One region of the Amycolatopsis plumensis genome, then DNA from elsewhere that is predicted to be linked to it. Evidence: riboswitches for the same ligand, from Rfam matches in the RefSeq annotation. Region 1 holds a riboswitch; the other holds the start of a gene.

Region 1 (15,608 bases):
GAGGTCGGCCTGCTGGAGCAGATCGTGACGCCGGTGTATCGGCACCGCGACCCCGAGGCGAAGGCACGCGCCGACGAGGTGGTGCGGGAGCTCGCGGCCCTGTCCGTGACCCTGCACACGCTCCTCGTCAAGGCGGGAATCCGCGGCGTCGCCGGGTGTTGATCGATAACGGGGCAGTGAGATCCTCTTTGCGGTCCCATGTCAATGACTGAATGTTCGGCACCGCATGCCGTACCGTGAAGGCACGGGTTTGCGGCAGGCGAACCGAGAGAGTCCGGACAGCGAGCACAGCGCACGGATGACGGGTAGCGTCGGGAGTATGGGCGTGAAGCCGGTTCAGCGCTGCAGCCCGTGTGCACGAGAGGGAGGCGAAGCCCGATGAGCGAAATGCGCGTCGTCGGTGTGCGGGTCGAGCTGCCCGCGAATCAGCCGATCTTGTTGCTGCGGGAAACCGAAGGCGAACGGTACCTGCCGATCTGGATCGGCTCGGTCGAAGCCACCGCCATCGCTTTGGAGCAGCAGGGGGTCCGCCCCGCCCGCCCGCTCACGCATGACCTGCTGAAAGAGGTCATCGGAGCGCTCGGCCGGGAGCTCGAGCAGGTCGTCATCACCGACCTGAAGGAAGGCACGTTCTTCGCCGAGCTCGTGTTCGACGGCGACATCCGGGTGTCCGCCCGGCCGAGCGACTCGGTCGCGCTGGCCCTGCGGATCGGCGTCCCCATCCACGCCGTGGACTCGGTGCTGGAGGAAGCGGGCCTGATCATCCCGGACGAGCAGGAGGACGAGGTCGAGAAGTTCCGCGAGTTCCTCGACTCCGTGTCGCCCGAAGACTTCCGGGGTGCCGACACCTGAGGGGTGCGGAGTTCATGCCCCTGAGCGCGTACCCGGTCCGAGCTTCGATCGCCGTGTCCGACATCGAGCGGGCGGTCGCGTTCTACGAAGGCAAGCTCGGCCTGCGGGCGTTGCGGTCCGGCCCCAGCGCGCACATCGACGGCGGCAGCCGGACCTACGGATCCGGTGGCGGACCGGCCCTGAACGTGTACCAGTCCGTCACCGCCGGGAAGAGCCCGGCCACCCTGGCGACCTGGTACGTCGACGACCTCGACGAGATCGTTGACGAACTCACCGCGGCCGGCGTCGAGTTCACCCGCTACGACCAGCTCGAACACGACGCCAGGGGGATCACCGTCCGGGCCGGTGGCGGGCGGATCGCCTGGTTCCAGGACCCGGACGGCAACACCTTCGCCATCGAAGCCGACACGTGAGAACTTGCCTTGACGTGGACGTCAACGTCTAGCGTCGAGGGCATGCGGATCGGAGAACTGGCGCAGCGCACCGGGGTCACCACCCGTGCGCTGCGGTTTTACGAGGACCAGGGCCTCCTGAGGACCCGTCGTGCGGCGAACGGCTACCGCGAGTACGACGAGGACGACCTCCAGCTGGTCAAGGAGATCCAGACCCTCCAGACCGTCGGCCTGACGCTGGAAGAGACCCGCCCGTTCGTCGAGTGCCTGCGCAGCGGCCACGAGACCGGCGACTCCTGCGCGAACTCGATCGAGGTCTACCGGCGCAAGCTCGAAGAAGCCGACGCCCTCCTCGCGCGCCTCGGCGGCATCCGCGGCGAACTGGCCGCGAAACTCGCCGCCGCCCTCGAGCGGCAGGCGCCCGATCCGTGTGTCGTGCCCGCGTCCCCGCGCCCCTGAAGGAGCCCCCATGTCCGCAGTCACCGACGTCACCGATGCGACCTTCGCCGAGGTCCTCGCTCACGACGTCCCCGTGCTCGTCGAGTTCTGGGCCACCTGGTGCGGCCCGTGCCGGATGGTCGGCCCGGTGCTCGCGCAGCTGGCCGCCGAGCGGGACGGCGAGCTCGCCGTCCGCAAGATCAACGCCGACGAGAACCCCGAGACCACCCGCTCCTACCAGGTCATGTCCCTGCCCACGATGATCCTCTTCCGCGGCGGGGAACCGATCGAGACGATCGTCGGCGCGTTCCCGAAGGCCCGCATCGAAGAGCGGCTCGACCGGGCCCTCACGGCGCCGTCGCTTTGACGAACGTGTCCGCCAGCTCGCGCCCGTACTGCTCCAGGTCCAGCTCCGGGTCGGCGGCGTAGGCCGCGGCGACGCCGTCGATGGCCTGGGCGATCGACATCGCCATCACCTCGGGCGTGAACTCGCCGAAGACGCCCTCGGCCTGGCCCTGCTTGAGCTGGCGGGCCAGCCCGTGCACGCGCAGGTCGTCGACCAGCACCTTCGTCATCACCCAGCCGTCGGCGTCGTCGGCGTTGGCCGCGAGCTCCGACAGTGTTCGGACGCACTCGGGGTAGGCACGCAGGAACGCCACCGACGTCTCGATGTGCGCCCGCAGGTAACCGCGCCGATCGGCCGGGTCGAGGCCACCGCCGGTGCGTTCGGTGAGGAAGCCGGCCTTCGTCTCGACGACCGTGCTGAGCACGGCCTGCATCAGGCCGGCCTTGTTCGTGAAGTGGTACGAGATCAGCCGGGTGCTGCTCAGCCCGGCCCGCTCCTTGATCTTGGCGAACGTGGTCCGCCGGTAGCCCAGGTCGGACAGCACGCCGATGGTGGCGCCGATGATCTGCGCCCGGCGCGCGGCCTCGGCGGGGCTGAGGCCCATCTCGGCCATGAGGTCGGTGTTTACTTGCATGAGTAACAAGTTACTTGGCTGAGTAAAACGGGTCAAGGGGTTTGAACCACGCCGCAGGGGGTACAGCAAACGGCTCAAAGGGTCAGCCGACCGCCTGGGCTTGCCGCGCGTCGCGTTGACCGGCACTGTCCGGGCGCTTACCGTCGAAGAAGGGAAATCGCCACGGTGTGATTCACGGTCTGGGGCCGGATCGTGGCGGTTGATCTCCGGCGGGTCCCGCTCCTGGGACTCCTCCGGCTGTCATTCGCCGGCCGCCAGGTCGGGCGAGGGGAGGCTTGCGTGGTCGAGGCTGGTTCCGAGAAGCAGCCTGTCGAGGTCGCGACTGGTGAGCAAGGGGAACTGTTCCCCGACAACTCGCTGCCCGACGAGCTGGTGGGCTACCGGGGTCCGGCGGCGTGCCAGATCGCCGGCATCACCTACCGGCAGCTCGACTACTGGGCCCGGACCAAGCTGGTCGCGCCCAGCATCCGCACCGCGCACGGCTCCGGCTCGCAGCGGCTGTACTCCTTCAAGGACATCCTGGTCCTCAAGGTCGTCAAGCGGCTACTGGACACCGGCGTCTCACTCCAGAACATCCGGGTCGCCGTCGACCACCTGCGCGTCCGCGGCGTCCGCGACCTGGCCCGGGTGACGCTGTTCTCCGACGGCACCACGGTCTACGAGTGCACGTCGCCGGAGGAAATCGTCGACCTGCTCCAGGGCGGCCAGGGCGTCTTCGGCATCGCCGTCAGCGGCGCGATGCAGGAAATCAGCGGCACGATCCACGAATTCCCGGCCGAACGCGCCGACGGCGGCATCGTCGAGACGCACGAACCGGACGAACTCACCCAGCGCCGCAACGCCCGCAAGACCGGGTGATCACCACCGCGGCGGGCAGAGTAAGGTTCACCGTGCGGTCGACGAATCCGCGCGGGAGAGTCCGAGCCACACCTTGAGCTCGGCGCCGAAGGAGCAAGTCCTCCCCGGAACCTCTCAGGCACCCTGGACCGCGCGGACGAGACGCCTCTGGAAAGCGGGTCGTCAGGACACAGCCTGATGGCCCCGCCGACGGTGCAAGCCCGGCTCAACCTGCGGGCGAAACTCTCAGGCGCCCCTCGGGGTCAGACAGAGCGGGGAGGACCAGGACACCGCCGTCCCGGTCCACCCCCGCTGTCTCCAGGAGGCCATCGTGGATCCGTCACTCGCCTCCCTGGAACAGGGCATTCCCTTCGCCGACCGGCACATCGGGCCCGATTCCGCCGACCTGGAGCACATTCTCGACCTCATCGGCGTCGCCTCCCTCGACGAACTCGCCGAGCGGGCCGTCCCGCGGTCGCTGCGGGACTCCGCCCAGCCGCTCGAACTGCCACCCGCCGCCTCCGAGGCGCAAGCCCTCGCCGAACTCCGCGCGCTGGCCGCCCGCAACCGGCCGACCGCCGCCATGATCGGGCTCGGCTACCACGACACGGTCACCCCGCCCGTCATCCGGCGGAACGTCCTCGAAAACCCCGCCTGGTACACCGCCTACACGCCCTACCAGCCGGAAATCTCCCAAGGGCGGCTCGAAGCGCTGCTCAACTTCCAGACCGTGGTCGCCGACCTGACCGGGCTGCCCGTCGCCAACGCCTCCCTGCTCGACGAGGCCACCGCGGCGGCCGAGGCGATGACCCTCGTGCGCCGGGCCGGGCGGGCGACGTCGAACCGGTTCGTCGTCGACGAAGACACCCTCCCGCAGACCCTCGCCGTCCTCCGGACCCGGGCCGAGCCCCTCGGCATCGACCTCGTCGTCGAGGACCTCTCCCAGGGACTGACCGGGCTCGGGCTCGGCGGCGACTTCTTCGGCGTGCTCCTGTCCTACCCGGGCGCGTCCGGCGCGGTCCGCGAGCTCGACCTCACCATCACCGAGGCCAAGAAGCACGGCGCGGCCGTGATCGTCGCCGCCGACCCGCTCGCCCTCACCCTGCTGCGGCCGCCGGGCGAGCTCGGCGCCGACGTCGCCATCGGCTCGACGCAGCGCTTCGGCGTCCCGCTCGGCTTCGGCGGTCCGCACGCCGCCTACCTGGCGGTGCGGCAGGGCCTCGAACGGCAGCTGCCCGGCCGGCTCGTCGGCGTCTCGAAGGACGCCGACGGCGCGCCCGCGTACCGGCTCGCCCTGCAGACGCGCGAGCAGCACATCCGCCGCGAGAAGGCGACGTCGAACATCTGCACCGCCCAGGTCCTCCTCGCCGTGATGGCGTCGATGTACGCGGTGTACCACGGCCCCGAGGGCCTGCGGTCGATCGCGCTGCGCACCCACCGGATGGCCACCGTGCTGGCCGCCGGCCTCGCCGAGGGCGGTGTCGAGGTCGTGCACGGCGAGTTCTTCGACACCGTCGTCGCGGCCGTGCCCGGCCGGGCGGACGCGGTCGTCGCCGCGGCCCGCGACCTCGGCATCTCTCTGCGCCGGATCGACGGCGACCACATCGGCATCGCCTGCGACGAGACCACCACCCGCGAGCGGCTTTCCTGCGTCTGGAAGGCGTTCGGCGTCTCGGTGTCCGATGTGGACGGCCTCGACGCGGACACCGCGGACGCGCTCCCGGCCCCGCTGCGGCGGACGAGCGAGTACCTGGCGCACCCGGTTTTCCACGCGCACCGCTCGGAAACCGCGATGCTGCGCTACCTGCGGCAACTGGCCGACAAGGACGTCGCCCTCGACCGCAGCATGATCCCGCTGGGCTCGTGCACCATGAAGCTCAACGCCACCGCCGAAATGGAGCCGGTCACCTGGCCGGAGTTCGCCGGCCTGCACCCGTTCGCGCCGGCCGAGGACGCCGCCGGGCTCCTGGACGTCGTCGCCGACCTGAGCGCCTGGCTCGCGCGGATCACCGGCTACGACGCGGTTTCCCTGCAACCCAACGCCGGCAGCCAGGGGGAGTTCGCGGGGCTGCTCGCCATCCGTGCCTTCCACCGCGCCCGCGGCGAGCACGCGCGGGACGTCTGCCTGATCCCGGCGAGCGCACACGGCACGAACGCGGCCAGCGCCGTGATGGCGGGCATGCGCGTGGTCGTCGTCCGCTGCGACCACGAAGGCAACATCGACCTCGCCCACCTCAAGTCCACAGTGGACGAGCACCGGGCCGATCTCGCAGCGATCATGCTCACCTACCCGTCGACGCACGGCGTCTACGAAGACACCGTCGGCGCGGTCTGCGCGGCGGTGCACGACGCGGGCGGCCAGGTGTACGTCGACGGCGCCAACCTCAACGCGCTCATCGGCGTCGCCCAGTACGGCCGCTTCGGCGCCGACGTCTCGCACCTCAACCTGCACAAGACGTTCTGCATCCCGCACGGCGGTGGTGGTCCCGGCGTCGGCCCGATCGGCGTCCGCGCGCACCTGGCGCCGTTCCTGCCGAACCACCCGCTCCAGCCGGCGGCCGGCCCGGCCACCGGCGTCGGCCCGGTCACCGCGGCGCCGTGGGGCAGCGCGTCGATCCTGCCGATTTCGTGGGCGTACATCCGGATGATGGGCGCCGAGGGCCTGCGCCGGGCGACGCTCGTGGCGGTGGCCAACGCCAACTACGTCGCCCGCCGCCTCGCCGGCCACTACCCGGTCCTGTACGCCGGCCGTGACGGCCTGGTCGCGCACGAGTGCATCCTCGACCTGCGGCCGCTCACGAAGGCCACCGGCGTCACGGTCGACGACGTCGCGAAACGGCTCGCGGACTACGGTCTCCACGCCCCCACCATGTCGTTCCCGGTCGCGGGCACCCTGATGGTGGAGCCGACGGAGAGCGAAGACCTCGCCGAGCTCGACCGCTTCTGCGCGGCGATGATCGCCATCCGCGGCGAGATCGACCGCGTCGCGGCGGGGGAGTGGCCCCTCGAGGACTCGCCGCTGCGGCAGGCCCCGCACACGGCCCGGTGCGTCACCGGCGAGTGGAGCCGCCCGTACAGCCGCGAAACCGCGGTGTTTCCGGCGGGGCCGACGGCGGCGAAGAGCTGGCCGCCGGTCCGGCGGATCGACGGCGCGGCCGGGGACCGGAACCTGGTCTGCTCCTGCCCGCCCCCGGAGGCGTTCGCCTCAGCTCCGTGAGAGGTGAATCATGAGCTCGGCACGGCTGGTCAGGTCCAGCTTCCGGTAGATCTGCTGAAGGTGCTTCTGCACCGTCCGCGGGCTGATTCCCAGCAGCCGGGCGACCTCCCGGTCGGTCGCCGCCCGCGCCACCGCCTCGGCCACCTCGCGCTCCCGCGTGGTCAGCACGTCGAGCGGCACCGCGGTGACCGGCCGGACCGGTGGCGGCTCCTCGCGGGCGAACGCCTGGGCCACGTGCGGGGCGAGCAGGTCCACCAGCTCGCGGTCCCGGGCGGAAAAGCCCGGCCGGGACCGGTTGAGCGTCAGGATCCGCCCGTGCCGGTCGTCGGCCTGGACGACGCAGAGCAGCTGGTCGGCCGTGCCCTGCGGCCGGTAGAAGTCCGTGTACAGCGGCAGCGCCCGCAGCGTGCGCTGATCCGCCAGGTCGGTCAGGGCGGCCGACGTCCCCAGCGGAAGCCGGCCGCCGCGGTGGGCCGCGAACGCCGGGTGCTGGTGGGCCTGCGCGCGGAACCGCGGGTGGCGCAGCAGGTTCTGCTCCGGACGGTCGATCACCGTGCCGGTCAGCCGCCGGGTCGTGTGCTCGGTGCTCGTGCACGCGACGACGTCGCAGCCGACGAGCCGGCCCAGCGCGGCCAGGCCCGCCGCCGGTCCCGCCTTCAGTTCGTGGACGACGTCGAGTGCGCGGTGCAGGCACCGCGCGGTCAGTTCACTGCTCATCCCGCATCCCCCTCGGCTCTCCCGGTCGGAAAAGACCCGGGAAAGCCGAAGGAGATACGAACCGGACGCTACCGGGCGATCCGGACGTTCATCGTCGTGTTCGACCCGGCGCTGACCATCGACTGCGCGATGCTGCTGATCCCCGCGGGTGCGGAGTACTGGTTGTTGTTGCTGTCGCTGGAGTTCGGGAAGATGTTGCCCGAGAACGAGTTGCGGTTGCTGTCGTCCTCGTTGTCGAACCGCCGCGAGAACTCCTGGGAGCCGTTCGGGCAGTTCGCCCCGAGCTTCAGGACCGCGTAGGGCCGGAACGAGCCGGACTGCACGACGCCGCGGAACGCGGTGCCGTTCACCCGGCAGAAGAAGAACTCCGTGGTGCTCGTGCTGCTGACCGCGCCGATGAACCCGCCGCGCGAGTTCGTGTTGCCGGAGTCCTCGTCGTCCATCCGGATCACCACGGCCTCGGTGCCGGCCGGGCACGAGCGGCTCGCCGGGATGACTCCGACGTCGGTCGTGGCCGCCTGGGCCGCGGCCGGGGCGCCGAGCAGCCCGGCGACCGAAGCGAGCAGGAGCGCCGGAACGGTGAAGAGTCGTTTCATGGTGTGCCTTCCTCCCCATTGCTGTGACCGGTCAAGGACACCAACCCGGGGCCTCGGGCGGCCATACGCACTTCTGCGTATGCCCACTGCGGGCGCACAGGAACGGCAGGTAGGTTGACGCCCATGGCGAATGGGCACGGTCCTGATCGGACGTCCGTGGTCGTGACCGGCGGCAGCGGCTTCATCGGCCGGGCCGTCGTGCGCGCCCTCCGCGACCGGGGCGTCCCGGTCACCGTCGTGGACCGGGTCCCCTTCCCCGAAGACACCGACGGCGTCCGCGTCGTCACCGGCGACCTCCGCGACGCGGCCGTCCGCGAAGCGGCCGTGGATCGCGGAACCGCAGGCATCGTGCACCTCGCCGCGCTGACGTCGGTGCTCAAGTCGGTCGAGCTGCCCGAGGACACCTTCGCCGACAACGTCCTGGTCACCCAGGAGCTGCTGGAGCTCGCGCGGCGCCACGAGGTGCCGAAGTTCCTGCTCGCCTCGACCAACGCGGTGATCGGCAACGTCGGCACCGCGACGATCACCCCGGACCTGCCGCTGCGCCCGCTGACGCCGTACGGCGCCACCAAGGCGGCGTGCGAAATGCTGCTGTCGGGCTACGCCGGGGCGTACGGCATGACGACGTGCGCGTTGCGGTTCACCAACGTCTACGGTCCGGGCATGTCCCACAAGGACAGTTTCGTGCCGCGGATGATGCGGGCCGCGCTGACCGGCACCGGGGTCAGGGTCTACGGCGACGGCCGCCAGCGCCGCGATCTCGTGCACGTCGACGACGTCGTCCGCGCGGTCCTGCTGGCCCTCGACAGCGGCTATTCGGGCCACGCGATCGTCGGCGCCGGGCGCTCGGTGTCGGTGCTGGAGATGGTCGAGGCCGTCCGCGAGGTGACCGGCGCCGAGCTGCCGGTCGAGCACGTCGACGCCCCGGCCGGGGAGATGCCCGCGGTCGTCGTCGACGTCGCGGCGAGTGCGGAGACCATCGGCTACCGGCCGGAGGTCTCCCTGACCGACGGCTTGGCCACGGCGTGGAAGTACTTCTCCGGTCTCGCGAACCGGTGAGGGCTTTCCTCAAGCGGCACTGGCTGCTGCTCCTGCTCCTCGTCCCGGCGGTCACGCTCCGGGTGCTGACTTGGCTGGCCTACCGCCCGGCGCTGCTGTACATCGACTCCTTCCGCTACCTCGACAACCTGCACGCCCTGCGCGCCGACCAGCTCAACCCGATCGGCTACGACCTCGTCCTGCGGCCGCTGCTGGCGGTCGGGGGGCTCGCCTGGGTCGCGGCGGTCCAGCACGCCGGCGGCATCCTCATCGCGATCGGCGTCTACGGCCTGGTCCTGCGCCTCGGCGGCCGTCCGTGGGTGGGCGCGCTCGCGGCGACCCCGGTCCTGCTCGACGCCTACCAGCTGCAGATCGAGCAGAACATCATGTCCGAGGTGACGTTCGAGGCCGTGCTTCTCGGGCTCCTCTGGGTCCTGCTCGGCTGGGGCACCCCGGGCTGGAAGCGCGCCGGCGCCGCGGGCCTGCTGCTCGGCTTCGGCGTGCTCACGCGGCTGATCGGGATCTCACTCGCCCTCCCGCTGCTGGTGTTCCTCGTGGTTGCCGGGGAAGCGTGGCGGCGGTGGGCCGGCTGGCGCCGGGCCGGCGTCGGCCTGCTGGGCCTGCTCGCCGTGCTCCTGCCGTACTCCGCCCGTGTGCACGCGGAGACCGGGAAGTGGGGACTGACCGGCCCCTCCGGGAACATGCTCTACGGCCGCACCGCCGCCGTCGCCGACTGCGCGAACCTCCACCTCGCGCCGGAGCTGCAGGTGTTCTGCCCGGCCGAACCGCGCGAGAAGCGGCTCGTCGACAACTACACCCACGCCGACCTCGACCCGAACTGGCCGGGCCCGCTGCCGCCCGGCGTCGACAAGGCCGCCCTGGCCCACCAGTTCGCCGTCGAAGTGCTGAAGGCACAGCCCGGCGACGTCGCCGAAGCGATCCTGGACGACTTCGCGAAGAGCTTCGCCTGGACGCGCGAGCAGGACCCCACCGACGTCCCGCTGGACCGGTGGCAGTTCCAGCTGACGTACCCGCAGTGGGCCGACCAGTCCCTGATCGACCTGGTCACGCTGCAGAACGACGGCGTCGTCGCGAGCGTCGACCGGCCGCCGGCGCAGTTCCTCCGCGACTACCAGCTCGGTGGCGGGTACGTCGCGGGCGGCGTGCTCGGCCTCGGTGCGCTCCTCGGCCTGCTGACGGTGTTCCGGCGCAAGAAACCCCTGGACCGCGCCCAGGCCGGGGCGCTGTTCGCGGCGTCGAGCGGGCTCGTCCTGCTGTTCGCCTCAGCTGCGTTCGAGTTCTCCTGGCGCTACCAGATCCCGGCGCTCGTCCTGCTGCCGGTCGCCGGGGCGCTCGGCTTCACCACGCTGACCTCGGCGAGCCGGAAGCGGCTCGCCGCCTTCCCCGACGACGTCGACTCCGGAGCCCTCGACGACTTCCGCGGCCGCCACCCGGGACTGGCGCTGGCGCCGCTGACCGTCGTCATCGCCGCCTACAACGAGGCCGGCGGCATCGGCGAAGTCCTGGAGAAGATGCCGGACCAGTGCCTCGGCATGCCGGTGGACGTCCTCGTCGTCGTCGACGGCGGGACCGACGACACGGCCGCGATCGCCGAGGCGCACGGCGCGTACGTGTGCGTCGCGCCCCGCAACCGCGGACAAGGAGCCGCACTGCGGCTGGGCTACCACCTCGCGGCCGAGGCCGGCGCCGAGTACGTCGTGACGACCGACGCCGACGGCCAGTACGACAACAGCGAGCTGGAAACGCTCGTCCGCCCGGTCGTCGACGGCACCGCGGACTTCGTCACCGGGTCCCGGCGGCTCGGGCACGAGGAGGCCGACAGCCGCGTCCGGTGGCTCGGCGTCCGGGTGTTCGCGGCGCTCGCGTCGGTGCTGACCGCGCGGCGGATCACCGACACTTCGTTCGGCTTCCGCGCGATGCGGGCGGACCTGGCGTGCGCGGTCCCGCTGCGCGAGCCGCAGTACCAGTCCTCGGAGCTGCTGCTCGGCGTCACCGCCCGCGGCGCCCGGGTGGCCGAACTGCCGATGAGCATGCGGCTGCGCAAGGCGGGCAAGAGCAAGAAGGGCGGCAGCCTGGTCTACGGCGCCAACTACGCCCGGGTCATGACCGGGACGTGGTGGCGCGGGTACGTGCTGCGCCGCGGCCGAACACGACCCGGTCGAGCAGCGCGAACTTGACCAGGAACACCAGCGCGTAACTGGCGACGTACGCGCCGTCGACGAGCACGACCCACCAGAAGTGCGGCAGCTCCAGCGGGGTCAGCAGCGAACCCGCGAGGGTCGTCAGGCCGATCGACGCCAGGCCGCCGAGCCCGACCACCGCGAGGTAGGGCAGCAGCTCGCGGCGGACGCGCGGCCGCCCGGTGCGGCCCCACACCCAGCGCCGGGTGACCAGGAAGTTCAGCATCGCCCCGGCCGCCCAGGCCAGCGTGCTCGCGAGGGCCGCGGCGCCGCCGGTCGCGAGGACGGCCAGCAGGACGACTTGGCTGAGGACCGTGGCGGCGACCGACGTCGTCGCGGCGCGCGCCAGCCGCGCCCAGCCGCGGTGGCGGGTCTTCTCCGCCGTGCGGGGCCGCACGGCGTTGGTTACGGTCGTCATGCCCCCATCCTCCCCGTGGGCCGGTCGCGCCGCCGTCCGGGCCCCTCATGCATAGGAGATTCACAGGTCATTGCCAGGTCTTCATCAGCACGTGATCTATAGCGTTCGTGTGGCGTAAACGAGCAGGAAAGGCGGCACAATGCGTGTGCTGGTTCTCGGCGGTGACGGATATCTGGGCTGGCCGACCGCGTTGCACTTATCGGACAAAGGCCACGACGTGGCCGTTCTCGACAATTTCGCGCGGCGCGGGTACGACGCCGAACTCGGCGTCGAGAGCCTGGTCCCGATCGCCTCGCTCGCCGACCGCATCGCGACCTGGCAGGAGCTTTCCGGCCGGACCATCACCAGCTACGAAGGCGATCTCCTCGACGCGGAGTTCCTGTTCGAAGCGGTGCGTGACTTCGCGCCCGACGCCGTCGTCCACTACGCCGAGCAGCGGTCGGCACCGTATTCCATGATCGACCGCGAACACGCGGTGTACACCCAGCACAACAATGTGATCGGCAACCTGAACCTGCTGTACGCGATCGCGGAGATCGATCCGGCGATCCATCTGGTCAAACTGGGCACGATGGGCGAATACGGCACGCCGAACGTCGACATCGAAGAAGGCTGGCTGGACCTGGAGCACAACGGCCGCTCCGACCGGGTGCTGTTCCCGAAACGGCCGGGTTCCTTCTACCACCTGACCAAGGTCCACGATTCGCACAACATCGAATTCACCTGCCGCGCGTGGGGTTTGCGCGCGACGGACCTCAACCAGGGCGTGGTGTACGGCCAGCAGACCCCGCAGACGGCGCTGGATCCGCGGCTGGCCACCCGCTTCGACTACGACGCGGTGTTCGGCACGGTGCTCAACCGGTTCGTCATCCAGGCCGTGCTGGGCCAGCCGCTGACCGTGTACGGCAAGGGCACGCAGACCCGCGGCCTGATCGACATCCGCGACACCGTGGAGTGCATCCGCCTGGCCGTCGAGCACCCGGCCGAGCCGGGGGAGTTCCGTGTGTTCAACCAGATGACCGAGAGCATGTCGGTGGCGGGCATCGCCGACCTCGTCGCCGACCGGTTCCCCGGCCCGGTGCAGATCGAGCACCTGGAGAACCCGCGCACCGAGGCGCCGGAGCACTACTACAACGTGAAGCACACCGGGCTGGTCGAGCTGGGGCTGCAGCCGCACCTGCTCTCGGACACGCTGATCGAGTCGATGTTCGACATCGTGGGCGCCAACAAGCACCGCGTGAACCCGGAGAAGCTCCGCCCGGCCGTCCGCTGGCGGGGCGCGCTGAAGAGCTAGGCACCCCTCTGCCACGGCCGCTCGTGAGTGGTAAGGCGGGTTAGAACCCGCCTTACCACTCACGAGGCGGTCAGCCGGGCAGCTTGTCGAGGAAGCCGTGCACCTTGGCGATCTTGCCGTCTTCGAGCTCGACGACGTCGAACCCGATGGCGACCGGCTCGGCACCGGGCGTGCCGAGGTACCACTGGAACCGGGCGAGGTCGTGGTGGGCATCCGGGTCGGCGGGCAGGCTGAAGGTGAGCCCGCCGAACTGCGCCTGCGCCCCGGCGACGAACTGGTCGATCCCGTCGTGCCCGGTGACGGCGCCGAGCGGGTCGGTGTAGCCGGCGGTCTCGGTGAAGACGTCGGCGATGAGCGCGCGGCGCTTGTCGCCGTCGGTCTCGTTCCAGACGGCGATGTACTGCTCGACGAGGGTGCGGACGTCGGTCATGAGTGTTTCCTTTCGTTGGGGGACAACGGTTTCGGTCGTCCCTGCGCTGGAACCCACTCTGGCGGCCCGGCCGCGGCGCGTCGATTACGCGGGAGGTAATGCCCGGGCATTACCCCGGAAGTAATGGCCGCGGCTGCGCGGTCCCCGTAGCGTCGCTCGCGTGACGACCATGGTGCAGGCACGGCAGCGGCCCGTCGGCGAGCTGCTGCGGGAATGGCGCGACCGGCGCCGGATCAGCCAGCTCGACCTCGCGATCTCGGCGGACATCTCCACCCGCCACCTCAGCTTCGTGGAAACCGGGCGCTCCAAGCCGAGCCGGGACATGGTGCTGCGCCTCGGCGAGCACCTCGACGTCCCGCTGCGGGAACGCAACCGGCTGCTGCTCGCCGCCGGGTACGCGCCCGCCTACACCGAGAGCGCGCTGGGGGACCCGGGGATGGACGCCGTCCGGCAGGCCGTCCGGCAGCTCCTGGCCGGCCACGAGCCGTACCCGGCCGCCGTCGTCGACCGGAACTGGGACCTCGTCGAGGCCAACACCGCCATCGGCCTGTTCGTCGCCGGAATCCCGGCCGAGCTGACCACCAACGTCCTGCGCGCCACCCTGCACCCCGACGGCATGGCCCCGCACATCCGGAACCTCGGCGAGTGGCGTGCCCACCTGCTCGGCCGGCTGCGGCGCCAGGTGACCCAGACCGCGGACGCGGGCCTCGCCGCGCTCCTGGACGAGCTGCGCAGGTATCCGTGCGACCAGCCCGTGCCCGAGGTCGAGGTGCCCGGGCCGGGTGACATCTTCGTGCCGCTCAGGTTCCGCCACGAGGGCACCGACCTGACGTTCTTCAGCACGGTGGCGACGTTCGGCACGCCGCTGGACGTCACCGTCGCGGAACTGGTGATCGAGTCGTTCTTCCCGGCCGACCCGGCGACCGCGGCGTTCCTGCGCGAGCGGGCCGCCCGGGTGGGATGATGGGGGTCCGCGCAGCATCCGAAGTGAGGATCACCGGTTGATGGCCGTCCCGCCTTCGCTCGCCCTGTCCGTCGGAGTCCGCATCCCCCAGCTGCTGTTCGGCGTCGCCGGCCTGTCCCCGGCCGAAACCGGCCGGGCCGTCCGCATCGCCCTCGACACCGGTTACCGCGGCATCGACGCGGCGCCGGGCACCGAGACGGCGGTGGGCGCGGTGCTCGCCGCGGCCGAGGTGCCCCGCGAAGACCTCTTCGTCAGCGTCCACGTGCCCGCCCAGGGCTACGACACCGCCCGCCGCGCCGCCGACCAGGCACTGGCGGCGCTCGGGCTCGAGCGGGCCGACCTGTGCCTGCTGGACGGCACGAAGGGCGCGTTCACCGACACCTGGCGCGCGCTGGGCCGGCTGCGCGCCGACGGGCGGGCCCGCGCGATCGGCGTGGCCGGGTTCGGCGGCTCCGAGCTGCGCCGGCTCATCGACGCGACCGGCTCGGTGCCGTCGGTCAACCAGATCGAGCTGCACCCGTGGCTGCAGCAGCTCCCGCTGCGCGAGTTCCACGCCGAGCGCGGCATCGTGACGGCCGCCGCCAGCCCGGCCGCGAACGCGGCGCTGCTGTCCGACGAGACGGTCACCGCGCTCGCCGCCAAGTACGGCAAGACCCCGGCCCAGATCGTGCTCCGCTGGCACCTGCAGTGCGGCACGGTCGCGGTGGCGGCGTCGGCCACCACGACCCGGATCCGCGAGAACTTCGGGATCTTCGACTTCGAGCTGGCCGACGACGACCTCGCCGTGGTGGCCGAACTCGACAACGGCACGCGCGTCTAGCGCCCCAATGCGACCTTCGGTGCGTCTCGCGCACCCAAGGCCGCCTTAAGGCGCGGGCTAGGTCGACTTGATCCCGGCGGCGGCGAAGTCGGCCTGCTGGGCCGGCTGCTCCAGGTACTCGCGGAAGGTCTGGGCGGCGCGCAGCGCGGTGTCGTCGATGCCCGGGCCGGCCAGCCCGATGAACGGGTAGTCCGCCGAGCGCGCGTTCGCCACCGACTGCGCGGGCGAGCCGATCATCTCCGGCTTCTTGGTGGTGAGCTCGCTGACCCAGTACGACGACTCCGGCAGCCACCCGGCGGGCAGCCCGCCGATGGAGTCCATCTTCGCCCGGCCGACCAGCGCGTCGAGCACCTGCGCCGACGGCTTGGCTTCGATCACGACGTGCACGCACTGCCCGTGGACGACGGTGGCGGC
Region 2 (15,608 bases), 2.9 Mb from region 1:
GCTGTGCCTGCTCGTAGGACTCGTACGAACCGATCGGCCAGCCGGTGGGCAGGGTCGGCAGCTGGGGCCGGGCCTGCGGCTGTCCGATCGTGGTCTGCTGCGTGAATGCTGTGGTCATCGATCTCACCTCTCTTGTCCCGTTCAACGTGCGGGCACCCTCGTTTTCCTCCCGGTCGGGCGAATTCACAGGCTCTTCTCAGCCGGGCATCCCGGACAATCCGCCGCGCGCGGCCCGAGCCGGCGGGACCTTCCCCGGCGGCCGCTCGCCCACCGCGGTGAATGACTCATTCACGGCTTCCGACGCCAGGAATGAGTCATTCACTGCACCGCTGCCGTCGAGCGGACGCCCGCCGCTGCAATGGGTCAAAAAGATACCTTTGTTCCGGTTGACCCTGCGCGGCTCGCCGGGTAGGAAGAACCGGCAAAGGATTCATACCAAACCTTTGGGGCGACGATGGCACGCAGGCGAGGCATGCTCACGCTCGACGAACTCCGCGCGCGCGTGGACGCGGGCACGATCGACACCGTGCTCGTCGCGATCACCGACATGCAGGGTAGGTTGCAGGGCAAGCGCTGCTCGGCGGAGTACTTCCTGGACGAAGTCGTCGGCCACGCCACCGAGGCCTGCAACTATCTCCTCGCCGTCGACGTCGACATGAACACGGTCGGCGGCTACGCCCTCTCCTCGTGGGACAGCGGCTACGGCGACTTCGTGCTGCGCCCCGACCTCGAGACGCTGCGCGAGATCCCCTGGCACGAGGGCACCGCGCTCGTCCTCGCCGACGTCGAACGCGTGCAGGGCGGCCCGGTCTCGGTGTCGCCGCGGCAGATCCTGCGCCGCCAGCTCGACCGGCTCGCCGAGCGCGGGCTGACCGCGTTCGTCGGCACCGAGCTCGAATTCATCGTCTTCGACGACACCTTCGAGACCGCCTGGGACAAGCGCTACCACGGCCTCAAGCCCGCCAACCAGTACAACGTCGACTACTCGATGCTCGGCACCGCGCGGCTGGAACCGCTGCTGCGCCGCATCCGCAACGACATGGCCGGCGCCGGGCTCTACCCCGAGTCCGCCAAGGGCGAGTGCAACCCCGGCCAGCAGGAGATCGCCTTCCGCTACACCGACGCGCTCGCCACCTGCGACAACCACAGCGTTTACAAGAACGGCGCCAAGGAGATCGCCGCGCAGGAGGGCAAGAGCCTCACCTTCATGGCGAAGTACAACGAGCGCGAGGGCAACTCCTGCCACATCCACATCAGCCTGCGCTCCACCGAGGGCCGCGCCGTCCTGGCCGGGGACGGCGAGCACGGCTTCTCGAAGCTGATGGAGCAGTTCCTCGCCGGCCAGCTCGCCGGGCTGCACGAGCTGACGTACTTCTTCGCGCCCAACATCAACTCCTACAAGCGGTTCGTGCCCGGCAGCTTCGCCCCGACCGCCATCGCCTGGGGCACCGACAACCGCACCTGCGCGCTGCGCGTGGTCGGGCACGGTGAGTCGCTGCGCGTGGAGAACCGCGTGCCGGGCGGGGACGTCAACCCGTACCTCGCCGTCGCCGCGCTCATCGCCGCCGGGCTGCACGGCATCGAGAACGAGCTGGAGCTGGAAGAGCCGTTCACCGGCAACGCCTACCACTCCGACCGCGGAACCGTGCCGACCACGCTGCCCGAGGCCGCCGCGGCCCTGGCGGAGAGCGACCTGGCGCGGGCGGCCTTCGGCGACGACGTCGTCGACCACTACCTCAACGCGGCGAAGATCGAGATCGACGCCTACAACGCCGCCGTCACCGACTGGGAGCTGATCCGTGGCTTCGAACGGCTCTGAGCCCGTCATCGGGCTGACCTCCTACCTGGAACCCGCGAAGTTCCTGGTCTGGGACACCGAAGCCGTGCTGCTGCACCGCGTCTACGTCGACTGCGTCGTCGCGGCGGGCGGTATCCCGGTGCTGCTGCCCCCGGTCTCCGACGCGTACGAGAAGCTAGTGTCCACTGTGGACGGGCTCGTGCTCACCGGCGGCGCCGACGTCGAACCCGGGCGCTACGGCGCCGAGCCGCACCCGGCCACCTACGTCCGGCCGGAACGCGACGCCTTCGAGTTCGGCTTGTTCGCCGCCGCGCGCCGAGCGGGTAAGCCGGTGCTCGGCGTGTGCCGCGGCCTGCAGGTGATGAGCGTCGCCCTCGGCGGCACGCTCACCCAGCACCTGCCGGAAACCAAGGGAACGACCGACCATCAGCCCGCCCCCGCGACGTTCGGCCGGGGGACCGTGACGTTGGCCGAGGGCAGCCGGGCGGCGGCGATCCTCGGGCCCGAGACCAAGACCCTCTGCTACCACCACCAGGCGATCGACCGGCTCGGCGCCGGGCTGGAGCCGGTCGGGTGGGCCGCCGACGGCACGATCGAGGCCGCTGAACTACCTGGTGAGTTCACCCTCGGCGTCCAGTGGCACCCCGAGCAGGACAGCGACGACGTCCGGCTGTTCCAAGCTCTCGTCGAAGCGAGCAAGGAGACCCGATGACCACGAGTTTCGACGTCCTGAACCCGGCCACCGAGGAGGTGGTGCGGACCGTCCCCCTGACCAGCGCCGAAGAGACGGACGCGGCGATCGCCCGCGCCCACGCGGCCTTCCCGGCCTGGCGTGACGTCACCCCGGGCGACCGCGCGCGGCTGCTGCGCCGCTTCGCCGACGCCGTCGAGGCCGACATCGAGCACCTCGCCCGGCTGGAGGTCGAGAACTCCGGGCACACCATCGGCAACGCCCGCTGGGAGGCGGGCAACGTCCGGGACGTCCTCAACTACTACTCCGCCGCCCCGGAACGCCTGATCGGCAAGCAGATCCCGGTGCCCGGCGGCATCAACGTCACCTTCCAGGAGCCCCTGGGCGTGGTCGGCGTGATCGTGCCGTGGAACTTCCCGATGCCGATCGCCGGCTGGGGCTTCGCGCCCGCGCTCGCCGCGGGGAACACCGTCGTCCTCAAACCCGCCGAGCTGACCCCGCTGACCGCCATCAGGCTGGCCGAGCTGGCGCGCGAAGCGGGCATCCCGGAGGACGTCTTCCAGGTGCTGCCCGGCAAGGGGTCCGTCGTCGGGCAGCGGTTCGTCGACCACGGGGGAGTGCGCAAGGTCGTCTTCACCGGCTCCACCGAGGTCGGCAAGCAGATCATGGCGGGCTGCGCGGCGCAGGTGAAGCGCGTGACGCTGGAGCTGGGCGGCAAGAACGCGAACATCGTCTTCGCCGACTCCGACCTGGAAAAAGCCGCCGCGACCGCGCCCTACGGCGTCTTCGACAACGCCGGCCAGGACTGCTGCGCGCGGTCGCTGATCCTGGTGCAGGCGAGCGTGTACGACCGGTTCATGGAGCTGCTGGAACCCGCGGTGCACGGCGTCGTCGTCGGCGACCCGGGCGACGAGAAGACCGAGATGGGCCCGCTGATCTCGGCCGCGCACCGGGCGAAGGTCGCCTCCTACGTGCCGGACGACGCGCCGGTCGCGTTCCGCGGCACTGCGCCCGAGGGCCGCGGCTTCTGGTTCCCGCCGACCGTCGTCACCCCGCCCGACCTGCGGCACCCGGTCGCCGCGGAGGAGGTCTTCGGCCCGGTCGTCGCCGTCGTGCCGTTCGCGGAGGAGGCCGACGCGATCCGGATGGCCAACGCGACCGAGTACGGCCTGTCCGGGTCGATCTGGACCCGCGACGCCGGCCGCGCGTTCCGGGTTGCGCGCGGCGTCGAATCCGGCAACCTCTCGGTGAACTCGCACTCGTCGGTGCGCTACTGGACGCCGTTCGGCGGCTTCAAGCAGTCCGGCCTCGGCCGCGAGCTCGGCCCGGACGCCGCCGCGGCGTTCACCGAAACCAAGAACGTCTTTCTCAGCACGGAGGAGTAATGGTCCAGCGTTTCGAAGGCCGCGTCGCGGTCATCACCGGCGGCGCCAGCGGCATCGGGCTCGCCTCGGCCCGGCGCCTGGCGAGCGAAGGCGCGAAGGTCGTCATCGGGGACCTGACGCCGGACTCGGGCAAGGCCGCGGCCGACGAGATCGGCGGCGCGTTCATCCAGACCGACGTCACCGACGCCGAGCAGGTCGAGAACCTGTTCCACAGCACGGTGGAGCAGTTCGGCTCGGTCGACGTCGCGTTCAACAACGCCGGCATCTCGCCGCCGGAAGACGACTCCATCCTCACCACCGGCATCGAGGCGTGGGAGCGCGTGCAGCGGGTCAACCTGACGTCGGTGTACCACTGCTGCAAGGCCGTCCTGCCGCACATGCAGCGCCAGGGCAAGGGCTCGATCATCAACACGGCGTCGTTCGTGGCGGTGATGGGCGCGGCGACGTCGCAGATCTCCTACACCGCGTCCAAGGGTGGCGTGCTCGCGATGAGCCGCGAGCTCGGCGTGCAGTTCGCGCGGGAGAACATCCGCGTCAACGCCCTGTGCCCGGGACCGGTGAACACCCCGCTGCTCAAGGAGCTGTTCGCCAAGGACCCGGAACGCGCGGCCCGCCGCCTGGTCCACGTCCCGGTCGGCCGGTTCGCCGAGCCGGAGGAGATCGCGGCCGCGGTCGCCTTCCTGGCCAGCGACGACGCCAGCTTCATCACCGCGTCGCAGTTCCTGGTCGACGGCGGCATCTCCGGCGCGTACGTCACCCCGCTCTAACGGCGCGTCTTGACGCCGTAGACGTCCTTGAGGAACTTCCAGGCGGCGTTGAGGCGCTTGCGTTCCTCGGAGATCGCTTTCTCGCGCCGGCGAAGGACGCGGGTGGCGACTTCGGAGGCGAGGAAGGCACCGGCGGCGAAGGTCAGGACGCCGACGATCAGGGTGAGGGCGATGACGGTGGTGGTCATGGTGACCAGCGTCGGAGCGCCGTGGGCGGGTTGTCCCTGCGCAAAGCTAGCGGGTTTCGTTAGCTTTGTGAGGTGACGCACTGGCGCGCCGGCGAGTGGGCGGAAGCGGTCCGGACGGGCATCCGCTCGCGGGGCCTGTCCCTGGACGAGGCCGCGCGGCGCATCGGCGTTCCGACGTCGACGTTGCGCAGCTGGATCGAGCACCGGCACGCGCCGAAGGTGACGGTGTTCGACCACTGGGCGCAGCTCGCCGAGGTCACCGGGCTCGGGGAGGCCGAGCTGCTGCGCGTCGCCGGCGTCCTGCCGGATTCGCTGGCTTCGCCGGTGCACGTCGCCCAGGCGGCGAAGGCGCTGCGGGAGGGCATCGACCGGGCCGGGCAGTTCCTCCGGCAGGCCACCGCGCTCGTCTACTCCTCGCCCGGCACGCAGGTCGCCAACGCGATCGCGGCGTCGCCGATCGACTGGGAGATGCGGATCCGCTCGGCCACCCGCGGCGACGAGGTCCGCGTCACCTACCACCACTACGTCGGGATCGTGCCGCCGCGGGACTTCCCCCACGACGACGCCGAGGTGCGCCGCATCATCGAGCACGACGTCCTCGGCGAGCTCTGGCGGCCGCTCGGGCTGTACTGGCGGGTCGCCGAGGTGCACGACTGGCACGAGCCGCCGCGGCTGGTCATCCAGGTGCCCGAGCAGGAGGCGACGCGGCCGTCGGTGCCGTCGCCGGTCGTCGCCGCGCCGCCGGTGGTCGTGCTGTCGCCGATCTGGGGGTACGGCGAGCTGCTGGCCTCGCTGATCGCCGACGGCCTCGGGTTCGGCAACGTCGACTTCCGCTACTTCGGCCTCCCCGACGCGATGGCCGACCGGGTCCGGATCACCGCGCGCGAGCTGGCCGAACCCGCGCCGCGGCTGGTGCACTCGGTGCCGCCGATCATGCTGCTGCACGGCCTGGCCGTGCCGGACCTGACCGGACGGCTCCCGGTCGTCGTCCGCTACGGCCCGCGGATGCGCGCGCGAGCGGCCCGCATCTACCGGTCGGCGCTGCGTGAGGCGGGGTTCGAGGACCCGCTGGAGGGGGCCCGGGCGATCGAGGAGGCGGTCGCGGTCCCGCCGGGCTGCGCGCACTTCGAGGTGACCCTGGCCGACGAGGACGTCTTCGACGGCGACCGGCCGTCCCTGGACCGGCTCAACGACTCGGTGGCCTGGCACGCCGAGCAGATCGTCGAGCAGGTCCTGCTGGGCGCGGGCCTCCCGCCGGTGCCGCTCGGCGGCCCGCTGAAGCGCCTGGTGCTGCCCTCCGGCCGGGTCCGGCGGCCGCCGGTGCTGGCGGGAAGCGTGGTGCGTCGCGTCGCCGGAACGCAGTGAATGACTCATTCCTGGCGTCCGACGCCAGGAATGAGTCATTCACTGCATGGGGGGCGCGCCGTCGAGCCGCGCTCGAAGACTGATGTGGTGTTGCCCGGGTGAAGTAGACGGCCGCGGGAAGCGGCAGGTACCGTGACCGTCACAACTGCAGATCGGGCCGTCGAGCCGAGGCGGGAGAGCCCTCACGAAGTCGGTGGGGCACCGAAGGAGCAAACTCCCCGGAATCTCTCAGGTACCTGCTACCGCTTCGCGCGAGGCCACTCTGGAAAGCAGGCGCACCCGCGCCTCACCCAAGGTGAAAGCCGCTGCACAGGCGGTGAAACTCTCAGGTGCCATGACAGAGGGGGAGTTCCCAGCGCACCGTTCTGCCCGGTGCCCGGCCCGAGGAGCTCCCCATCACTTCCACGCAGTTCGACGCCCGCCACATCGGCCCGTCCGAGGCCGAACGCGCGAAGATGCTGGCCGAGTGCGGCTACGGCAGCCTGGACGCCCTCGTCGGGGCCGCTGTCCCGAGCGCCATCCGCGCCACCCGTGACCTGCGGCTCCCGCCCGCCGCGTCCGAAGAGGACGCCACCGCGGAGCTGCGCGCCCTCGCCGCGCGCAACCGGCCGATGACGCAGATGATCGGCCTCGGCTACTCCGACACCGTGACCCCCGGCGTGATCCGCCGCAACGTCCTCGAGAACCCGGCCTGGTACACCGCGTACACGCCCTACCAGCCGGAAATCTCCCAGGGCCGTCTCGAAGCCCTCCTCAACTTCCAGACCATGGTCGCCGACCTGACCGGCCTGGCCACCGCGAACGCCTCGCTGCTGGACGAGTCGACCGCCGTCGCCGAAGCCGTTACGCTGATGCGCCGCGCGTCGAAGTCGAAGTCCAACAAGGTCGTCCTCGACGCCGAGTGCCTGCCGCAGACCATCGCCGTCGTGCGCACCCGCGTCGAGGCCCTGGGCATCGAGGTCGAGGTCCGCGACCTGCTCACCGGCCTGCCCGAGGACTTCTTCGGCGTCGTCGTCCAGTACCCGGGCGCGTCCGGCGTGCTGCGCGGCCGCGGCTTCTACCACGCGATTTCCGAGTCGGCGAAGGCCGCGGGGGCGCTGTTCACCGTGGCCGCCGACCTCCTCGCGCTCACCCTGATCACCTCGCCCGGCGAGTTCGGAGCCGACGTCGCCGCCGGCTCGACCCAGCGCTTCGGCGTCCCGCTCGGCTACGGCGGCCCGCACGCCGGGTACATGTCCGTCCGCGCCGGGCTCGAGCGCTCGCTGCCGGGTCGCCTGGTCGGCGTCTCGGTCGACGCCGACGGCAGCGCCGCCTACCGCCTCGCCCTGCAGACCCGTGAGCAGCACATCCGCCGCGAGAAGGCGACGTCCAACATCTGCACCGCGCAGGTCCTCCCGGCGGTGCTGGCCGCGATGTACGCGGTCTACCACGGCCCGGACGGCCTGAAGAAGATCGCCCAGCGCGTCCACGGCCTCGCCGCGGGCTTCGCGGACGCCCTGCGCCGGACCGGCGTCGAGGTCGTGCACGAGTCCTTCTTCGACACGGTCGTCGCGCGCGTCCCGGGTCAGGCCGCCGAGGTCCACGCGGCCGCCCGCGCGGCCGGGATCAACCTCGGTCACGTCGACGGCGACCACGTCCGCGTCGCCTTCGACGAGGTCAGCACCCCCGCGATCACCGCGAAGGTCCTCCGCGCGTTCGGCGTCGAAGAAGAGGTCAGCGATGGTGTCGCGCTGCCGAACGGCCTGGCCCGCGAGAGCGGCTTCATGGGCCACGAGGTCTTCGGCACCCACCGCTCCGAGACGGCGATGCTGCGCTACCTGCGGAAGCTGTCCGACCTGGACTACGCGCTCGACCGCGGCATGATCCCGCTCGGCTCCTGCACGATGAAGCTCAACGCCACCACGGAGATGGAGCCGATCAGCTGGCGCGAGTTCGCGGGCATCCACCCGTTCGCGCCGGCCGAGGACGCCGAGGGCTACCACGTCCTCGTCGCGCAGCTGGCCGAGTGGCTGGCCGAGGTGACCGGCTACGACAAGGTGTCGCTCCAGCCGAACGCGGGCAGCCAGGGCGAACTCGCCGGCCTCCTCGCGATCCGCGCGTACCACCGCGCGAACGGTGACGAAGCTCGTGACGTCTGCCTGATCCCGTCGTCCGCGCACGGCACCAACGCCGCGTCCGCGGTGCTCGCCGGGATGCGCGTGGTCGTCGTCAAGTGCACCGACGAGGGCAACGTCGACCTCGCCGACCTGCGGTCCAAGGTGGACACCCATCGCGACACCCTGGCCGCGATCATGGTCACCTACCCGTCCACGCACGGCGTGTACGAGCACGACATCGACGAGCTGGCCAAGATCGTCCACGACGGCGGTGGCCAGGTCTATGTCGACGGTGCGAACCTCAACGCCCTGCTGGGCCTGGCGAAGCCGGGCGAGTTCGGCGGCGACGTCTCCCACCTGAACCTGCACAAGACGTTCTGCATCCCGCACGGCGGTGGCGGCCCCGGTGTCGGCCCGGTCGCGGTGCGCGCGCACCTGGCGCCCTACCTGCCGAACCACCCGCTGCTCGACGCCGCCGGCCCGGAAACCGGCGTCGGCCCGATCAGCGGCGCGCCCTACGGCTCGGCGTCGATCCTGCCGATCTCCTGGGCCTACGTCCGGATGATGGGCGCGCCCGGCCTGACCGCGGCCACGAAGGTCGCCGTGCTGGCCGCGAACTACGTCGCTTCGCGGCTCGCCCCGCACTACCCGGTGCTCTACACGGGCCAGGACGGCCTGGTCGCCCACGAGTGCATCCTCGACCTGCGCCAGCTCACCAAGGAGACCGGCGTGACGGTCGACGACGTCGCCAAGCGGCTCATCGACTACGGCTTCCACGCGCCGACGATGTCGTTCCCGGTCGCCGGCACGCTGATGGTGGAGCCGACCGAGTCCGAGGACCTGGGCGAGATCGACCGGTTCTGCGACGCGATGATCGCCATCCGCGCCGAGATCGACGAGGTCGCTTCCGGGAAGTGGACTGCCGAGGAATCGCCGCTGCGGGGTGCCCCGCACACCGCGGAGACGCTGGTCGGCGAGTGGGACAAGCGCTACGACCGCGAGCTGGCCGTGTACCCGGCGGGTGTTTCGCGCAAGAACAAGTACTGGCCCCCGGTGCGTCGCATCGACGGCGCCCGCGGCGACCGTAACCTCGTGTGCTCCTGCCCGCCCCTCAGCGAGTACGGCTCGTGAGTGTGAAACAGGGTTAGAACACTGTTTCTCACTCACGACCACCTACGGAAGGCGACCTTTTCCCCATGTCTCGCGAAACCTCGCTGCACGGAGTCCACAAGGGACTCGGTGCGCTGTTCACCGACTTCGCCGGCTGGTCCATGCCGGTCCGCTACGCCAGTGAGCTGGCCGAGCACAAGGCCGTCCGCGAGGCGGCCGGGCTGTTCGACCTCTCGCACATGGCCGAGATCCACGTCACCGGCAAGCAGGCGGCCGACGTCCTGGACTTCGCGCTGGTCGGCAACCTCACCGGCGTCAAGGCGGGCCGGGCGCGGTACACGATGATCTGCAATGCCGAAGGCGGTGTCCTGGACGACCTCGTCGTCTACCGCCTGGCCGACGAGCACTACCTCGTCGTCGCGAACGCGGGCAACGCGCAGGTCGTCGCGGACGCCCTCGCCGAGCGGGTCGCGGGCTTCGACGCGAAAGTCGACGACAAGTCCGAGACCACCGCGCTGATCGCCGTCCAGGGCCCGAAGGCCGTCGAGATCCTGGGCGCGGTCACCGACGCCGACCTGGACGCGCTGAAGTACTACGCCAGCGTCCCGACCTCGGTGAAGGGCCACGACGTGCTGCTGGCCCGCACCGGCTACACCGGCGAAGACGGCTTCGAGCTGTTCGTCGACGCCGACGAGGCACCGGCGCTGTGGCGCCTGCTGCTGGAGGCCGGCGAGCCGCACGGCCTGGTCCCGGCCGGCCTGGCCTGCCGCGACACGCTGCGGCTCGAAGCCGGGATGCCGTTGTACGGCAACGAACTCACGGTCGAGCAGAGCCCCTTCGAGGCGGGACTGGGCCGCGTCGTCAAGTTCGAGAAGCCGGGCGACTTCGTCGGCCGCGCGGCGCTCGAAGAGCGGTCCAAGGCCGACGTCCCGCGCGTGCGGGTCGGGCTCAAGGGCGCCGGTCGCCGCGCCCCGCGCCACGGCTACGCGGTGCTGGCCGACGGCACCGAGATCGGCGAGGTCACCAGCGGCGCGCTGTCGCCCACCCTCGGTTACCCGATCGCCATGGCGTACGTCGATCGGGCGTACGCCGAGCCCGGCACCGAGCTCTCCGTCGACATCCGGGGCAGGATCGAGCCCGTCGAGGTCGTCGCCCTGCCCTTCTACTCCCGCGCGTAAGGACTGAACGAACCGTGAGCATCCCCGAGAACCTGCAGTACACCAAGGAACACGAGTGGCTGAAGGTCGAGGACGGCATCGCCACCGTCGGCATCACCGCCTTCGCCGCCGAGTCGCTCGGTGACATCGTGTTCGTCCAGCTGCCCGACGCGGGCTCGGCGATCACCGCCGGCGAGGTGTTCGGCGAGGTCGAGTCGACCAAGTCGGTCAGCGAGCTGTACGCGCCGGTCTCCGGCGAGGTCGTCGAGGTGAACGGCACCACATCGGACACCCCCGAGGTCATCAACTCCGACCCGTACACCGAAGGATGGCTCCTGAAGGTGCGTCTGACCGGGGACGTGCCGGACCTGCTCGACGCCGCCGCCTACGCCGCGCACACCCAGGAGAACTGATGACGACGTTCGACCAGCACCTGTCCGAAGTCGACCCCGAGGTCGCCGCGGCCGTCGCGGACGAGCTGAACCGCCAGCAGTCGACCCTGGAGATGATCGCCTCCGAGAACTTCGCCCCGGTGGGCGTGCTCGAGGCGCAGGGCTCGGTGCTGACCAACAAGTACGCCGAGGGCTACCCCGGCCGCCGCTACTACGGCGGCTGCGAGCACGTCGACGTCGTCGAGCAGCTCGCGATCGACCGCGCGAAGGCCTCTTCGGCGCCGAGCACGCCAACGTCCAGCCGCACTCGGGCGCGCAGGCCAACGCGGCCGCGATGTTCGCCGTGCTCAAGCCGGGCGACACGATCCTCGGCCTCGACCTGGCCCACGGCGGTCACCTGACGCACGGGATGAAGATCAACTTCTCGGGCAAGCTCTACAACGTCGTCGCCTACCACGTCGACAAGGAAACCGGGATCGTCGACCTCGCCGAGATCGAGCGGCTGGCCGTCGAGCACGAGCCGAAGCTGATCATCGCCGGCTGGTCGGCCTACCCGCGTCAGCTCGACTTCGCCGAGTTCCGCCGGATCGCGGACAAGGTCGGCGCTCGCCTCATGGTCGACATGGCGCACTTCGCCGGGCTGGTCGCGGCCGGGCTGCACCCGTCGCCGGTGCCGCACGCCGACATCGTCACCACGACCACGCACAAGACCCTCGGCGGCCCGCGCGGCGGACTCATCCTGTGCCGCGAGGAGCTGGCCAAGAAGATCAACTCGGCGGTGTTCCCGGGCCAGCAGGGCGGACCGCTCGAACACGTCATCGCGGCCAAGGCCGTCGCGCTGAAGATCGCCGCGAGCGAGGAGTTCAAGGAGCGCCAGCAGCGCACTCTGGAGGGCTCGCGGATCCTGGCCGAGCGGCTGTCCCAGTCGGACTGTGCCGACGCCGGTGTCCGAGTGCTGACCGGCGGCACCGACGTCCACCTGGTGCTCGTCGACCTCGTCCAGTCCACCCTGGACGGCCAGCAGGCCGAGGACCGGCTGCACGAGGTCGGCATCACGGTCAACCGCAACGCCGTCCCGTTCGACCCGCGCCCGCCGATGATCACCTCCGGCCTGCGCATCGGCACGCCCGCCCTGGCCACCCGCGGTTTCGAAGCCGAGGACTTCGCCGAGGTCGCCGACGTCATCGCCGAGGCGCTGAAGCCGGACTTCGACGACGCCGTGCGGGCGAAGCTGCGCGACCGCGTCGAGACCCTCGCGAAGAAGCACCCGCTGTACGCGGACCTTTCCCGATGAGCGCCCAGCCCGAGGGCCGGAAGCTGCTGCGTCTCGAGGTGCGTAACAGTGAGACGCCGATCGAGAAGAAGCCGTCGTGGATCAAGACGCGGGTGCGGATGGGGCCGGAGTTCACCGAGCTCAAGGGTCTGGTGCGTCGCGAGGGTCTGCACACGGTGTGTGAAGAGGCGGGTTGTCCCAACATTTACGAGTGCTGGGAGGACCGGGAGGCGACGTTCCTGATCGGTGGGGATCAGTGCACCCGGCGGTGTGACTTCTGTCAGATCGACACGGGCAAGCCCGCCGCTCTCGACCGCACGGAACCCCGGAAGGTCGCGGAGTCGGTGCAGGCCATGGGCTTGCGGTACTCCACGGTCACCGGTGTCGCCCGGGACGACCTTGAGGACGGCGGCGCCTGGCTGTACGCGGAGACTGTCCGGCAGATCCACGCTCTCAATCCGGGTACCGGCGTCGAGCTGCTGATCCCGGACTTCAACGCCGACCCGGAGCAGTTGGCGGAGGTGTTCGGGTCGCGGCCGGAGGTGCTGGCGCACAACGTGGAGACGGTGCCGCGGATTTTCAAGCGGATCCGGCCTGGTTTCCGGTATGCGCGGTCGCTGGAGGTCATCACGAAGGCTCGTGAGGCTGGTTTGGTGACGAAGTCGAACCTGATCCTCGGCATGGGTGAGACGCCCGACGAGGTGGCTCCGGCGATGCAGGACCTGGTCGACGCCGGGTGCGAGATCCTGACGATCACGCAGTATCTGCGTCCGTCGCCGCGGCATCACCCGGTGGACCGGTGGGTGAAGCCGGAGGAGTTCGTCGAGCACTCGAAGGCGGCCGAGGCGATGGGTTTCGCCGGGGTGATGGCCGGGCCGCTGGTGCGCTCGTCGTACCGCGCGGGACGGCTCTACGCGCAGACCAAGCGTTACCGTGGAGAAGAGCTGCCGGAGAACCTGGCCCACCTCGCCGACCAGGGCCCGGCTTCGCAAGAGGCCAGCTCGCTGCTGGCCCGATAGGAAGGGGCGGATCAATGGCGATCAGCGTCTTCGACCTGTTTTCCATCGGCATCGGCCCGTCGAGTTCCCACACCGTCGGGCCGATGCGGGCGGCACTGACCTTTGTGGACGGACTCGGCGACGACCTCGCGCGGACCTCCCGGGTCCAGGCCGAGCTGTTCGGCTCGCTCGGCGCGACCGGGTTCGGCCACGGCAGCGACAAGGCCGTCCTGCTCGGGCTGTCCGGTGAGCGTCCCGAAGAGATCGACACGGACACCGTGCCGGGCCGCATCTCGTCGATCCGCGAGTCGGGCCGGTTGCTGCTGGCCGGCACGCACGAAATCGCGTTCGACGAGGACACCGACCTCACCATGCACCGCCGCAAGTCGCTGCCCGCCCACCCGAACGGCATGGTCTTCCGCGCCTTCGACGCCGAGGGTGCGCTGCTGCGCGAGCGGACGTACTACTCGGTCGGCGGCGGTTTCGTCCGCGACGAGTCGTACGAGACGGACACGGTGTTCGTCGAGGACTCCACGCCGGTGCCGTACCCGTTCCGCACGGGTGCCGACCTGCTCGCGCACTGCGCGTCGACGGGCCTGCCCATCAGCGAAATCATGCTGGCGAACGAACTGTCCTGGCGCACCGCGGACGAGGTGCGGTCGGGGCTGCTGGACATCTGGGCGGTCATGGCGGAGTGCGTCCGCAACGGCTGCACCCACGAAGGGGTGCTGCCAGGCGGCCTGAAGGTCCCGCGGCGGGCGCGGGCGCTGCACGAGAAGCTGCTGGCCGAGGACGGCGCGGACGACCCGCTGTACGCGATGGACTGGGTGAGCCTGTACGCCCTCGCCGTCAACGAGGAGAACGCCGCGGGCGGCCGGGTGGTGACGGCCCCGACCAACGGCGCGGCCGGGATCATCCCGGCGGTGCTGCACTACTACCAGCGCTTCATCCGCCATTCGAACGACGACGGCATCGTGACGTTCCTGCTCACCGCGGGCGCGATCGGCTCGATCCTCAAGCAGACGGGCTCGATCTCGGGCGCGGAGGTCGGCTGCCAGGGCGAGGTCGGTTCGGCCTCGGCCATGGCGGCGGCGGGCCTGACCGAGGTGCTGGGCGGAACCCCGGCGCAGGTCGAGAACGCGGCCGAGATTGGGGTCGAGCACCACCTGGGCCTGACGTGCGACCCGGTGGGCGGCCTGGTCCAGATCCCGTGCATCGAGCGCAACGCGGTGGGAGCGTCGAAGGCGATCCACGCGGCGAGGATGGCGATGCGCGGCGACGGCAGCCACGTGGTGACCCTGGACAAGGCGATCAAGACGATGCGCGAGACGGGCGCGGACATGAGCGTCAAGTACAAGGAAACGGCCCGCGGCGGCCTGGCGGTGAACGTCATCGAGTGCTGAGACCGCACTTTCCCTACGAAAGTGACGCCAGGGAGCGCTGGGACCGCACTTTCCCTATGAAAGTGACGTGTCAGACCCGTAGTCCTCCGGCTCCACGGCCAGCTTCAGCCCGACCGCCACGAGCGTCCACCCGAGCTGCTGCTTCCTCGTGCCCGCGCGGCGGCGAGGGGTCGCGCGGCCCGGCGGGCGGTTGCGGACGCCGTGGCGCAGCTCGTTCTCGCGTTCGTGGACCAGGTCCTCGGCCATCAGAAAGTGCACCGGATCGCCCCCTGCGTCGATGTTCGGTGTCGGTGGTCCCATGGTCGCCGAGAGTGCCCGCCGTGGCCACCGGTTTTCCGCACCGCGAACACAGGGTGAGGGCCACCCCGGCGCCGCGGCCTAGACTCGCGGGATGGAGTCGACCTCGGTGGTGAACGCCGGCGAAGCGCTGTTCCGGCCGGTGCGCACCGGCAACGCCTTCGAGGAGACCGTCGAGCGGCTGCTGCAGGCGATCCGGCTGGGTGTCGTCGGCGCGGGGGAGCGGCTGCCGTCCGAACGCGAGCTCGCCGAACGGCTCGGCGTCAGCCGCGTCACGCTGCGCGAGGCCATCCGCGCCCTCTCCGACGCCGGTTACGTGGAGTCACGACGGGGCCGGTACGGCGGCACGTTCGTGCACGACACCCTGCCCGCCCCGCCCGAGCCGGGCGGCGAGGTCGACGCCGTCTCGCTGGAAGACGCGCTGAGCCTCCGCTACGTCCTCGAGACCGGCGCCGCCGAGATGGCCGCCGCGCGGTCGCTGAGCCCGGCCGACCGCCAGCACCTCACCGGCACGCTCGCCGAGGCCGCCGGCGCGGAGCTCGCCGACTACCGCCGCAAGGACTCCCGGCTGCACCTGGCCATCGCCGAGGTCACCGCGTCGGGCTCGCTGACCACGGCGGTCGCCGACGCCCGCAGCCGCGTCAACCAGCTGCTCGACCGGATCCCCTTGCTCCCGCCCAACCTCGAG

Evidence for each region. Region 1 has a riboswitch for glycine ahead of gcvP (aminomethyl-transferring glycine dehydrogenase). Riboswitches for the same ligand answer to the same signal wherever they lie in the genome.
Region 2: linked by a shared signal. The riboswitch ahead of gcvP (aminomethyl-transferring glycine dehydrogenase) and the one ahead of gcvP (aminomethyl-transferring glycine dehydrogenase) in region 1 are both predicted to bind glycine.

The regions. Positions count from the first base shown of each region.
Region 1 is NZ_JBHSJY010000001.1:7,910,028-7,925,635, reverse strand. Features, by position in the region: gene ftsR (transcriptional regulator FtsR) at 1-162, shown strand, start outside; gene ACFPLC_RS38215 (bifunctional nuclease family protein) at 379-852, shown strand; gene ACFPLC_RS38210 (VOC family protein) at 867-1,265, shown strand; gene ACFPLC_RS38205 (MerR family transcriptional regulator) at 1,308-1,703, shown strand; gene trxA (thioredoxin) at 1,714-2,049, shown strand; gene ACFPLC_RS38195 (TetR/AcrR family transcriptional regulator) at 2,030-2,662, opposite strand; gene ACFPLC_RS38190 (MerR family transcriptional regulator) at 2,942-3,520, shown strand; glycine riboswitch at 3,563-3,661, shown strand; gene gcvP (aminomethyl-transferring glycine dehydrogenase) at 3,831-6,716, shown strand; gene ACFPLC_RS38180 (helix-turn-helix transcriptional regulator) at 6,705-7,433, opposite strand; gene ACFPLC_RS38175 (hypothetical protein) at 7,502-8,029, opposite strand; gene ACFPLC_RS38170 (NAD-dependent epimerase/dehydratase family protein) at 8,153-9,088, shown strand; gene ACFPLC_RS38165 (glycosyltransferase family 2 protein) at 9,085-11,265, shown strand; gene ACFPLC_RS38160 (GtrA family protein) at 11,189-11,686, opposite strand; gene ACFPLC_RS38155 (NAD-dependent epimerase/dehydratase family protein) at 11,826-12,980, shown strand; gene ACFPLC_RS38150 (nuclear transport factor 2 family protein) at 13,051-13,410, opposite strand; gene ACFPLC_RS38145 (helix-turn-helix domain-containing protein) at 13,580-14,374, shown strand; gene ACFPLC_RS38140 (aldo/keto reductase) at 14,415-15,194, shown strand; gene ACFPLC_RS38135 (hypothetical protein) at 15,252-15,608, opposite strand, start outside.
Region 2 is NZ_JBHSJY010000001.1:4,963,865-4,979,472, forward strand. Features, by position in the region: gene ACFPLC_RS24015 (YflT domain-containing protein) at 1-118, opposite strand, end outside; gene ACFPLC_RS24020 (glutamine synthetase family protein) at 455-1,819, shown strand; gene ACFPLC_RS24025 (gamma-glutamyl-gamma-aminobutyrate hydrolase family protein) at 1,800-2,510, shown strand; gene ACFPLC_RS24030 (aldehyde dehydrogenase family protein) at 2,507-3,874, shown strand; gene ACFPLC_RS24035 (3-oxoacyl-ACP reductase) at 3,874-4,641, shown strand; gene ACFPLC_RS24040 (hypothetical protein) at 4,638-4,829, opposite strand; gene ACFPLC_RS24045 (helix-turn-helix domain-containing protein) at 4,902-6,194, shown strand; glycine riboswitch at 6,356-6,449, shown strand; gene gcvP (aminomethyl-transferring glycine dehydrogenase) at 6,590-9,421, shown strand; gene gcvT (glycine cleavage system aminomethyltransferase GcvT) at 9,487-10,578, shown strand; gene gcvH (glycine cleavage system protein GcvH) at 10,593-10,970, shown strand; partial or broken gene glyA (serine hydroxymethyltransferase) at 10,970-12,243, shown strand; gene lipA (lipoyl synthase) at 12,240-13,241, shown strand; gene ACFPLC_RS24075 (L-serine ammonia-lyase) at 13,256-14,623, shown strand; gene ACFPLC_RS24080 (hypothetical protein) at 14,678-14,923, opposite strand; gene ACFPLC_RS24085 (FadR/GntR family transcriptional regulator) at 15,015-15,608, shown strand, end outside.